Regions from separate parts of the Streptomyces sp. NBC_00029 genome, predicted to be linked through region 3. Evidence: riboswitches for the same ligand, from Rfam matches in the RefSeq annotation. Region 3 holds a riboswitch; each other region holds the start of a gene.

What was found. A riboswitch is a leader RNA that binds a small molecule or an ion and turns the genes downstream of it on or off. The one in region 3 is predicted to bind cyclic di-AMP.
Positions count from the first base shown of each region.
Region 1: another riboswitch for cyclic di-AMP. It lies ahead of OG753_RS33750 (LysM peptidoglycan-binding domain-containing M23 family metallopeptidase); the one in region 3 lies ahead of OG753_RS18185 (transglycosylase family protein).
Region 2: another riboswitch for cyclic di-AMP. It lies ahead of OG753_RS30640 (M23 family metallopeptidase); the one in region 3 lies ahead of OG753_RS18185 (transglycosylase family protein).

Region 1 is NZ_CP108292.1:7,293,018-7,296,266, forward strand. Features, by position in the region: gene OG753_RS33740 (aspartate aminotransferase family protein) at 1-454, shown strand, start outside; gene OG753_RS33745 (tyrosine-protein phosphatase) at 503-1,294, opposite strand; cyclic di-AMP (ydaO/yuaA leader) riboswitch at 1,587-1,783, shown strand; gene OG753_RS33750 (LysM peptidoglycan-binding domain-containing M23 family metallopeptidase) at 1,788-2,747, shown strand; gene OG753_RS33755 (SGNH/GDSL hydrolase family protein) at 2,911-3,249, shown strand, end outside.
Region 2 is NZ_CP108292.1:6,556,388-6,559,636, reverse strand. Features, by position in the region: gene OG753_RS30650 (HPr family phosphocarrier protein) at 1-52, shown strand, start outside; gene OG753_RS30645 (GntR family transcriptional regulator) at 346-1,023, opposite strand; gene OG753_RS30640 (M23 family metallopeptidase) at 1,208-2,011, opposite strand; cyclic di-AMP (ydaO/yuaA leader) riboswitch at 2,024-2,183, opposite strand; gene OG753_RS30635 (pitrilysin family protein) at 2,401-3,249, opposite strand, start outside.
Region 3 is NZ_CP108292.1:3,877,209-3,880,457, forward strand. Features, by position in the region: gene eno (phosphopyruvate hydratase) at 1-924, opposite strand, end outside; gene OG753_RS18185 (transglycosylase family protein) at 1,216-1,929, opposite strand; cyclic di-AMP (ydaO/yuaA leader) riboswitch at 1,932-2,104, opposite strand; gene OG753_RS18190 (transglycosylase family protein) at 2,384-3,249, opposite strand, start outside.

The DNA.
Region 1 (3,249 bases), 3.4 Mb from region 3:
GGGCCTCGCGGTCCTGTCCGTCATGGAGGACGAGGAGGTCGTGGCGAACGCCCGGGTCATGGGCGACCTGCTGCGCGGGCGCCTCGCCGCTCTGGTGGACGAGTACGAGCTGCTGCACGAGGTGCGGGGGCGCGGGCTGATGATCGGCATCGAGTTCGGCCGGCCCTCCTCGCTGGGCCTGCGCAGCCGGTGGACGATGTTGCAGGCGGCCCGCAAGGGGCTCTTCGCGCAGATGGTCGTGGTGCCCCTGCTGCAGAAGCACCGGATCCTCACCCAGGTCTCCGGGGACCACCTGGAGGTGATCAAGCTGATCCCGCCGCTGATCGTGGACGAGGGGGACGTGGACCGGTTCGTCGGGGCCTTCCGCGAGGTCATGGACGAGGCGCACGGCGGATCCGGGCTGATCTGGGACTTCGGCAGGACGCTGGTCAAGCAGGCCGTCGCCGCGCGCTGACGGCCCGCCGACCTCGGGGGCGGGGCTCGGGAACCGGGCCCCGCCGCGTCAGACCAGGAGCCGGTCCCGCAGCCGGCCGAGGGTCTCGGGCCGCAGCCCGAGGCCCTCCGCCAGGTAGGGGTCCACCCCGCCCCAGACCTCGTCGATGGTGTCGAAGGCGGCCAGCAGGTATTCGGCGCGGGCGTCGAAGAGCGGCTGGAGCAGCTCCATGACCTCGGGGGAACGGGCCTCGGGCGACTCGTCGCTGCGGCGCACGCGGTAGCGGCGGTGCGGGGCGTTCGACTCCAGGTAGTCCGCCACGATCGCCTCACGCTCGACGCCCACGGCGAGCAGGGTGACGGCGATCGACAGGCCGGCCCGGTCCTTGCCGGCCGCGCAGTGCATGAGGGCGGGGACGCTGTCCTCGGCGAGGGCGTGCACGACCCGGCTGTGCTCGGCGGTGCGCTGCCGGATGATCCCGCGGTACGAGTTCGACATGCGGGCCGCCGCCTTGCCGTCGCCGAGGATCTCGCGCAGCTGGACGAGGTCGCCGTCGCGGACCAGCCGCCAGAACTCCCGTCCGTCGGCCGGGTCCGAGAGCGGGATGTTGAGGTTCCGGACGCCGGGCAGCTCGACGTCCGGCCCCTCCAGCGCGTGGTCGGCGCCGTTGCGGAAGTCGAAGATGGTGTGGAGGCCGAGCGAGGCGAGGAATTCTGCATCGCTTTCGGTGGCATGTGCGAGATGTCCGCTTCGGAACAGTCGTCCCGTACTGACCGTTCGTCCGTCAGAAGTCGGCAATCCGCCCACATCGCGGAAATTGCGCACTCCGGTCAGCTCCGGCTCCTGTATCTGCTGGGTCAAAGCAACTCCTCCGCCACGTCGTGGGGCCTCTGTCCGAATTACACTGTTTGGCGCCAACTTGCCATATCGGGAGGCGAGATCGGGCGCGTCCCCGTGAGCCAGATCATACGGTGACCGTGAGTGCCTGATCGCTAAAGGCGAATGGCCCAGTCGGGGCGGCTGTTGGCCGTGCGGAATGGACGGAGGGTGACGGTAATTCCTTCGGTCCCTCATGTCTGTGATTCCGTCAGGGAATTCGCGGCTTGTTACCCGTGGCCGCAAGGGATTACCTTCGCGATCGATCCGGGTGGACCGCCAAATCCTGCCGCCTCCCGGAAACCGCACCCGACCTATTCGCGCGGCAGGAGCGGGGGAACCAGGTAAGCCGCCGTACCGGAGATCTTTTCGCCGGGACGGCTCGGGGTGAAGCCGTTCATGTCCAGTACATGCACGGCCGGACATCTCCAGTCCGAACCCGACAGCTCACCTCGCAGGCGCCGGAGAGGAATTCGTCATGCCTGCAAAGGGTAAGCACCGCCGTCCCAAGTCCCTTTCCCTTTCGCGCGGTTTCGCCGTCGCGGGAACCGGGGGTGCGGCCCTCGCGCTGCCGCTGATCGGAGCCGCCGGCGCCCACGCCGCCGGTGCCCCGGCCGCCGCGACCGCGGTCGCCCCCGCGGTGGCCCCGCAGGCCCCGGCCGCTCTGCAGGCGGCTCCCGTCGCCGCCACCGCGGCCGCGCCGACCGTCTACACGGTCGTGCCGGGCGACTACCTCTCCAAGATCGCCGTTGAGCGCCACCTTTCCGGCGGCTGGGAGCAGCTGTACGCCGACAACCGCGAGGCCGTCGGCAGCAACCCGTCGCTGATCCACCCCGGCCTGAAGCTGACCCTCGGTGGTCCGGGCGGGGCGAAGCCGGCCGAGGCCGCTCCCGAGGCCGAGGCGAAGCCGGCCGCGGAGCCCGCGCCGGAGTCCGCCGCGAAGTCCGCCCCCTCCGTGCGCAAGCAGGCCGGGAAGGCCGCCCCGGCGCAGCAGGAAGCCGCCGCCGAGGCGCCCGCCGCTCCGCAGTCGGCCGCCGGCTTCGTCGCCCCGGTCGGCGGCGGGATCTCCACCCAGTACAAGGTCGCGGGCGCCATGTGGTCCTCCGGCTACCACACCGGCGTGGACTTCATCGCCTCCATGGGCACCAGCGTCAGGGCCGTCGGCGCGGGCACCGTGGTCTCCGCCGGCTGGAGCGGCTCGTACGGCAACGAGGTCGTCATCCAGCACGCGGACGGCAAGTACTCGCAGTACGCCCACCTGTCCCAGCTCTCGGTCTCCTCCGGTCAGAGCGTGACCGCCGGCCAGTCCATCGGACTCTCCGGCTCCACCGGCAACTCGACCGGCCCGCACCTCCACTTCGAGATCCGTACGACCCCGTCCTACGGCTCGGACCTGGACCCGATCGCGTACCTCCGCTCGAAGGGCGCGAGCCTCTGACGGCACCCGCCGTCGGACCACCGACACACGTGAGGCCGGGACCCGAGGGGGGTCCCGGCCTCACGTGTACTTATTCCTTATCCCCCACGTGGTACAGATCACGGTCCGTCAACCCCTCATTACGTTGGCGTAGGTTGGTTACGGGAGTGAAGTATGGGTTCCCGTGGCAGCGACGACGACCAAACTCAAGACCATCGGCTCGTACGCGGCGATCGGGGACAGCTTCACCGAAGGCGTGGGGGACCCGGGACCCGGGGATTCCTATCTCGGCTGGGCGGACCGGCTCGCCGTGCTCCTGGCCGATCAGCGCGACGAGCACGACTTCCGGTATGCGAATCTGGCGGTGCGGGGGAAGCTCCTGGACCAGATCGTGGCCGACCAGCTCCCGAGAGCCAAGGACCTCGCGCCGGACCTCGTGACCTTCTGCGCGGGCGGCAACGACATCATCCGGCCCGGCACCGACCCGGACGACGTGGCGGAGCGGTTCGAGGCGGCCGTGGCC
Region 2 (3,249 bases), 2.7 Mb from region 3:
CCTCGCGAAGCTGGTCGCCGAGGGTCTCGAGGAGCTCCCCGAGACCGTCTGACCCTTCGGGTTCGACCCCACCACGAAGCCGCGGCCCCCGGACGGGGACCGCGGCTTCGTCATTCCCGCGCCCTGACCGCCGCTCCCGGCAACGGCCCCGCCCGCACGGCTTCCCCTCCGGAATCGGAACGGGAAGAAACCGGCCCGGCGGCACGGAAAGGGTCTCGCCGAAATGCCGGGCGCACCGGCATTCAGCTCCGCAGGAATTCGGCACGGCACATTGCCTCGGGGCGGAAATCGACCGCCCACCGCGCAGCGAATTCGCGTGATTCCATCCTTTGTATACGGCTGCTGTTAATGCCGGCCGCTCGACATGTTTACGACAGGTTGCGAAGTCCTCACCGCCGGGCGGAGCCTCGGCCGGTGCGCCCCCGCCGCCCGGTCGGCATGGAGCACGGTCAGCGCTCGCGCCCGTTCGGCATCGCCGCGCGCCACCGCGTCCACGATCGCGCCGTGCTCCGCCCAGGACTCCACGGGCCGGGCCGGCGCCTCCACCACGTACATCCAGGCGATCTTGTGCCGCATCTGCGTGAGCATCGCGATCAGGCCGGGGCTGCCGGAGGCCTGTGCGAGCGTCTCGTGGAACCAGCCGCCCAGGGACCGCAGATCCTCCCCCTGGCCCCGCCTGGCCCGCTCCTGCCCCAGCCTGACCAGCCCCCGCAGCACCTTGAGGTGCGCGTCTGTGCGCCGCCGGGCGGCTCTGGCGGCGGCCAGCGGCTCCAGGAGCATCCGCACCTCCAGCAGGTCCGCGGCCTCCTGCTCGGTCGGCTCGGCCACGCAGGCCCCCGCGTGGCGCCGCGTGGTCACGAACCCTTCCGACTCCAGGGTCCGCAGGGCCTCGCGGACCGGGACGCGCGAGACCCCGTACCGGCGGGCCAGCACCTCCTCGGTCAGCCGGCCGCCCGGCTCGAACACCCCGGAGACGATGTCGTCGCGGATTGCTGTGCATACCGCGTGCGCAGGAATACGCAAGACAGGACCTCCGCCTATTTCCGACTGCCAGCCTCATTGCACGCCCAAGCGCGTGCTGCGACTCTATTGCAACACACGATAATTTCCGAGAGCGGCCGGAAATACGAAACATTTGCACAAGGGCGCAACACAAAGACCCCGGCTCGGGGAGCCGGGGTCTTCGGTGAAGCGGTGCGGGGCCGGGTCAGAGGCTGACGCCGTGCGAGCGCAGGTACGCGATCGGGTCGATGTCCGAGCCGTACTGCGAGCCGGTGCGGGCCTCGAAGTGCAGGTGCGGGCCGCTGGAGTTGCCGGTGGAGCCCGACAGACCGATCTGCTGGCCCGGGGTGACCTGCTGGCCGACGGAGACGCTCAGCGAGGACAGGTGGCCGTACTGCGTGAACGTGCCGTCGTTGTGCTTGATGACGACGTTGTTGCCGTACGCGCCGCCCCAGCCGGCCTCGACGACCGTGCCCACGCCCACCGCGTGCACCGAGGTGCCGGAGGAAGCGTGGAAGTCGATGCCCGTGTGGCTGCCGGAGGACCACATGCCGCCGCCCGCGTGGTACTGCGTGCTGACGTACGAGTCGGAGAGCGGGGCGACGAAGGTGTTGAGGCGCTTGCGCTCCTCCTCGCGGGCCGCACGCTCGGCGGCTTCGCGCTCGGCCTTCGCCTTGGCCTCGGCGAGGCGCTTGGCCTCCGCGGCCCGCTGCTTCGCGTCGGCCTCGGCCTGCGCCTTCGCGGCGTCGTGCTCGGCGGCGCGGCGCTGGGAGTCGGCCTGGTCGGAAATGTCGCCCGCGAGGTCCTCGGCGACGACCACCGCGTTCAGGCCGTTGTCCTGGCCGATGTTGCTGCTGTGGTTGTCCGCGGCGAAGGCCGGGGCGGCGAGGGAGCCGACGACACCCGTGGTGGCGATCGCGGCGATACCGGCGTAACCGGCGGTCTTGCGGCTCAGACGGCTGGAACCACGGTGCTTACCGGAGCCAGCGGGACGACTGCCAAACGCCATGAAGGGTTTGATCCTTTCCTTCCTTCTCGCCTACCGGGTTAGCTGACGGGTTCGGAGCAGGAAGGTCTCCTACGGATCTCCTCTTGCGAGGGGGTCCGATTCACCCCAGGGACACATGTGGGTCCCCGGCTCCCCAGGCTCGCGCCTGACGGGGACTCGGCGATCACTGTCCGGTGCCGCGGGTGCGGCGGGCACAACTGACGGACAGCACGGCCGACGCTAGGCGGATCATCAGTCAATCGCCAAACAGACACGGCTTTTTGTTGCGTACGCCACACCGCATACAAGCAACCTCACCACTAAACGGACAAAAGGGGTTCTGGTGAACAAGTCACCAGAACCCCTTGCCGAATCCTTCAGCCGGCCCTCAAAGGACCGTCACCTGGGCGTCAGTTGGAGACGACCGTCACCGCACCGATCCCGAGGGCCCGGACGGGCTCCTCGATCAGCGAGGCGTCGCCCACCAGAACGGTGACCAGCCGGTCCGCCGGGAAGGCCTTCACGACCGCGGAAGTGGCCTCCACGGTGCCGGTTTCGGCGAGCTGGGCGTACAACTGCGCCTGGTAGTCGTCCGGCAGTTCCTGCTCGACCTGGTCGGCGAGAGTGCCCGCGACCGAGGCCGCCGTCTCGAACTTCAGCGGGGCCACGCCCACCAAGTTCTGTACGGCGACATCGCGTTCGGCGTCGGTCAGACCGCCCTCCGCGAGGGTACGCAGCACCTTCCAGAGGTCCTCGAGCGCCGGGCCGGTGTTCGGGGTGTCCACCGAGCCGCTGATGGCGAGCATCGAGGCGCCCTTGCCGTCCGCGGTGGAGCGCAGCACCTGGCCGAAGGCGCGCACGCCGTAGGTGTACCCCTTCTCCTCGCGCAGCACCTTGTCCAGGCGCGAGGTGAGGGTGCCGCCCAGGCAGTAGGTGCCCAGCACCTGGGCCGCCCACACCCGGTCGTGGCGGTCCGACCCGATCCGGCCGATCAGCAGCTGCGTCTGGACCGCTCCGGGCCGGTCCACGATGACCACGCGGCCGGTGTCGTCCGCGGTCACCGGCGGCACCGGGCGGGCCGCGGCGGTGTTGCCCGTCCAGGTGCCCAGGGTGTCCGCCAGCACGGCGTCCAGGTCGATGCCGGTCAGGTCGCCGACGACCACCGCGGTGGCCGTCGCGGGGCGTACGTGGGCCTCGTAGAAGGCGCGCACGGCGGCGGAGTCGATCCGCGCGACCGTCTCCTCGGTGCCCTGGCGCGG
Region 3 (3,249 bases):
GACGATCTGGACCTTCGCGCCGAGGCGGTCGGTGATGGTCTTCCAGCCGTCCCAGTCGTCCTCGAACAGCGGGTCCTCGATGGAGACGAGCGGGTACGCCTCGACGAGCTCGGCGTAGTAGTCGGTCATCTCGGCGGCCGAGCGGGACTTGCCCTCGAACTCGTACTGGCCGTCCTTGTAGAACTCGGACGCGGCGACGTCGAGCGCGAGCGCGATGTCCGTGCCCGGGGTGTAGCCGGCCTGCTTGATGGCCTCGATGATGAGGTCGAGCGCGGCGCGGTTCGACTCCAGGTTCGGGGCGAAGCCGCCCTCGTCACCCAGGCCGGTGGAGAGGCCCTTGGTGTGCAGGACCTTCTTGAGGGTGTGGTAGACCTCGGCACCCCAACGCAGCGCCTCGGAGAAGGACTCCGCGCCGATGGGGGCGATCATGAACTCCTGGATGTCCACGTTGGAGTCGGCGTGCGACCCACCGTTGAGGATGTTCATCATCGGAACGGGCAGCAGGTGCGCGTTCGGACCGCCGAGGTAGCGGAAGAGCGGAAGGTCCGAGGCCTCGGACGCGGCGTGCGCGACGGCCAGGGACACGCCGAGGATGGCGTTGGCGCCGAGCGAGCCCTTGTTGTCGGTGGCGTCCAGGTCGAACATGGCCTGGTCGATCAGACGCTGCTCGGTGGCGTCGTAGCCGACGAGCTCCGGGCCGATCTGCTCGATGACGGCGAGGACGGCCTTCTCGACACCCTTGCCGAAGTAACGGTCGGGGTCACCGTCACGGAGCTCGATGGCCTCGAATGCACCGGTGGAGGCGCCGGACGGAACTGCAGCACGGCCGGTGCTGCCATCGTCGAGGCCCACCTCGACCTCGACCGTGGGGTTGCCTCGGGAGTCCAGGATTTCCCGGGCTACGACGACGTCGATGGACGGCACGAGCATCTCCTTCTGGGATGTGACGCTGGGTGTGCGGTGGCGTGTCAGGCCGTGGGATGGCCTTGCCGCCTAGAGCCTAACCGGCTCCGGGCACTCGACCGGCCGACCGCCCGGACCCTGGGACGAAAAAGGGACCGAATACCCCTCTTCCGGGACATAGCCCCTTGATCATCGGCCCACGGAGGCCGGGAACAGCACCGCCCGGCGCGTGGAGCATGCGCCGGGCGGTGGGCATCCTGCACACAGTCAGAGGACGTCCTGCACAGGGTTTTGCGGCTTTTGCCGCAATGTTCAGCTGAGCTTGAGCTTCTGACCCGGGAAGATCAGGTCGGCGTCCGAGACGATGTCCTTGTTCAGCTCGAAGAGCTTCTCCCAGCCGCCCTTGACGCCGTTGGTCTCGGCGATGGTGCCCAGGGTGTCGCCCGGCTTGACCTCGTACGAGCCGTTGCCGGTCTTCGGCGCGGCCGGAGCCTCGGTGCGCTCGGAGCGGGTGACCGGAGCCTCGGCGCGCTCGGTCTTCGGCGCGGCCTTGGTCTCGGTCTTCTTCTCGGTCTTCGGCTTCGGCTGCGGCTTCGTCTGCGGCTTGTTCGACGCCGGGGTGCCGGTGCCGCCACCGTTGTTGGCGGCGTTCGACAGGCCCTTGCCGCAGTGCGGCCAGGCGCCCTTGCCCTGGTTCTTGAGGACCTTCTCCGCGACGGCTATCTGCTGCGCCTTGGTGGCCTGGTTGGCCTGCGGGGCGTACGCCTTGCCGCCGTGGCCGGCCCACGTGGAGGACGAGAACTGCAGGCCGCCGTAGTAGCCGTTGCCCGTGTTGATGGCCCAGTTGCCACCGGACTCGCACTGCGCGACCTTGTCCCACTCGGACGTGGTGGCGGCACTGGCGGTGCCCGCGGCCATCAGCGGGGCGGCCACGGCCACACCGGCGACACCGGCGAGCGTGACGATGCGGACGGACCGCTCGATGGCGGTACCGCGACGGTGCTTGCCCTTGCCGGAAAGCAGCATGGAGTTCTCCTCACCGACGCCTACGAGGTGAGCTGTCGGGTTCGGGCGAGTGAGTTGCCCGGCCGTGCGACCTAGCGCACGTCTTAACCCCTAGCCGGTGGCGTGACCGTCTCTCAACGGCCGCTCCCGGCACCTACCTTGGTTCCCCCGCTCCTGCCTTCGGCGCTTGACGCGACGACTGTTCCCCCCGTCCGCCGGCAGGATTCGGCGATGCGGTCGAAGGAGCTCGCGGTGGCGAGCGATTCAGAAGGTAGACAGGTCTCTCCCCGATGTTCAACGAGGAACATCGGGGAGAAACGGCCCCTACTTGCGCTCCCCGCAGAGGTGTTTGCGCAGGTGAGGGCGGTGTTTGCGGAAGCCCCGCGGAGAGACACGCCAGTTGACCGGAAGAGACGCATGTCTCACTTGACGAAAACCGACATTCGACCCTTTCCGGATAACTGAACTGTCCTTATTACGTGGTTAGATCCAGGTTCTGGCCGGGCTTGATCAGGTTGGCGTCCTCACCGATGACCTGCTCGTTGGCCTCGTAGAGACCGTTCCAGCCGCCCTTTACGCCCTTGGCAACCGCGATGGTCGCCAGGCTGTCGCCCGCCTGGACCGTGTACGTGGGGTTCGACGAGACGTCAGAGGGGCCCGCCGACTCGGGTGCAGGCGCACCGCGGTGCTTGCCGTTGCCCACGCCCGGAGTGGCACCCAGGGTCTCGGGCGTCTCCGGAGCCCCGGGAGCCGCAGGGTCCGTCGGGGAGACCGGGGGCAGTCCGGGCGTGACGGGCGGGGTCGTGGGCGCGGTCGGGTCCACCGGCAGCGTCGGGGCCGTCGGGTCGACGGGGGCCGGCGTGGTGCCCGGGAGCGTCGGGTCGACGGGAGGCGTCGTCGGGACGTCCGGCGCGGGCATGACGGGCAGTCCGATGGACGGGGCGTCGGGAATGAGGAACGGGGTGTCGGACGGGCTCGGGGTCGGCGACCCGTAGTCCGTGGACGGCTTGCCGCCCTTGGTGGACGGAACCGCGTCGTCCGGGCGGGCCGGCGCCGGGGCGAGCGGGCCCTTGCCGCCGGGCAGACCGGGGTCCACCTGTGCGGCGGGGCTCTGCCGGTCCAGTCCGGCCGAGGCCGCGCACAGCGGCCAGGCCTGCGGGCCCGTCGAACCCAGCACCCGCTCGGCCACCGCGATCTGCTGCGACCGGCTCGCGAGGTCGGGGCGCTCGGCGAAGTCGAGTCCGCCGGCGCTCTGCCACTCCTCCTGGGTGAACTGGAGTCCGCCGTAGGCGCCGCTGCCGAAGTTGGCGCTCCAGGCGCCACCGCTCTCGCATTCGGCGA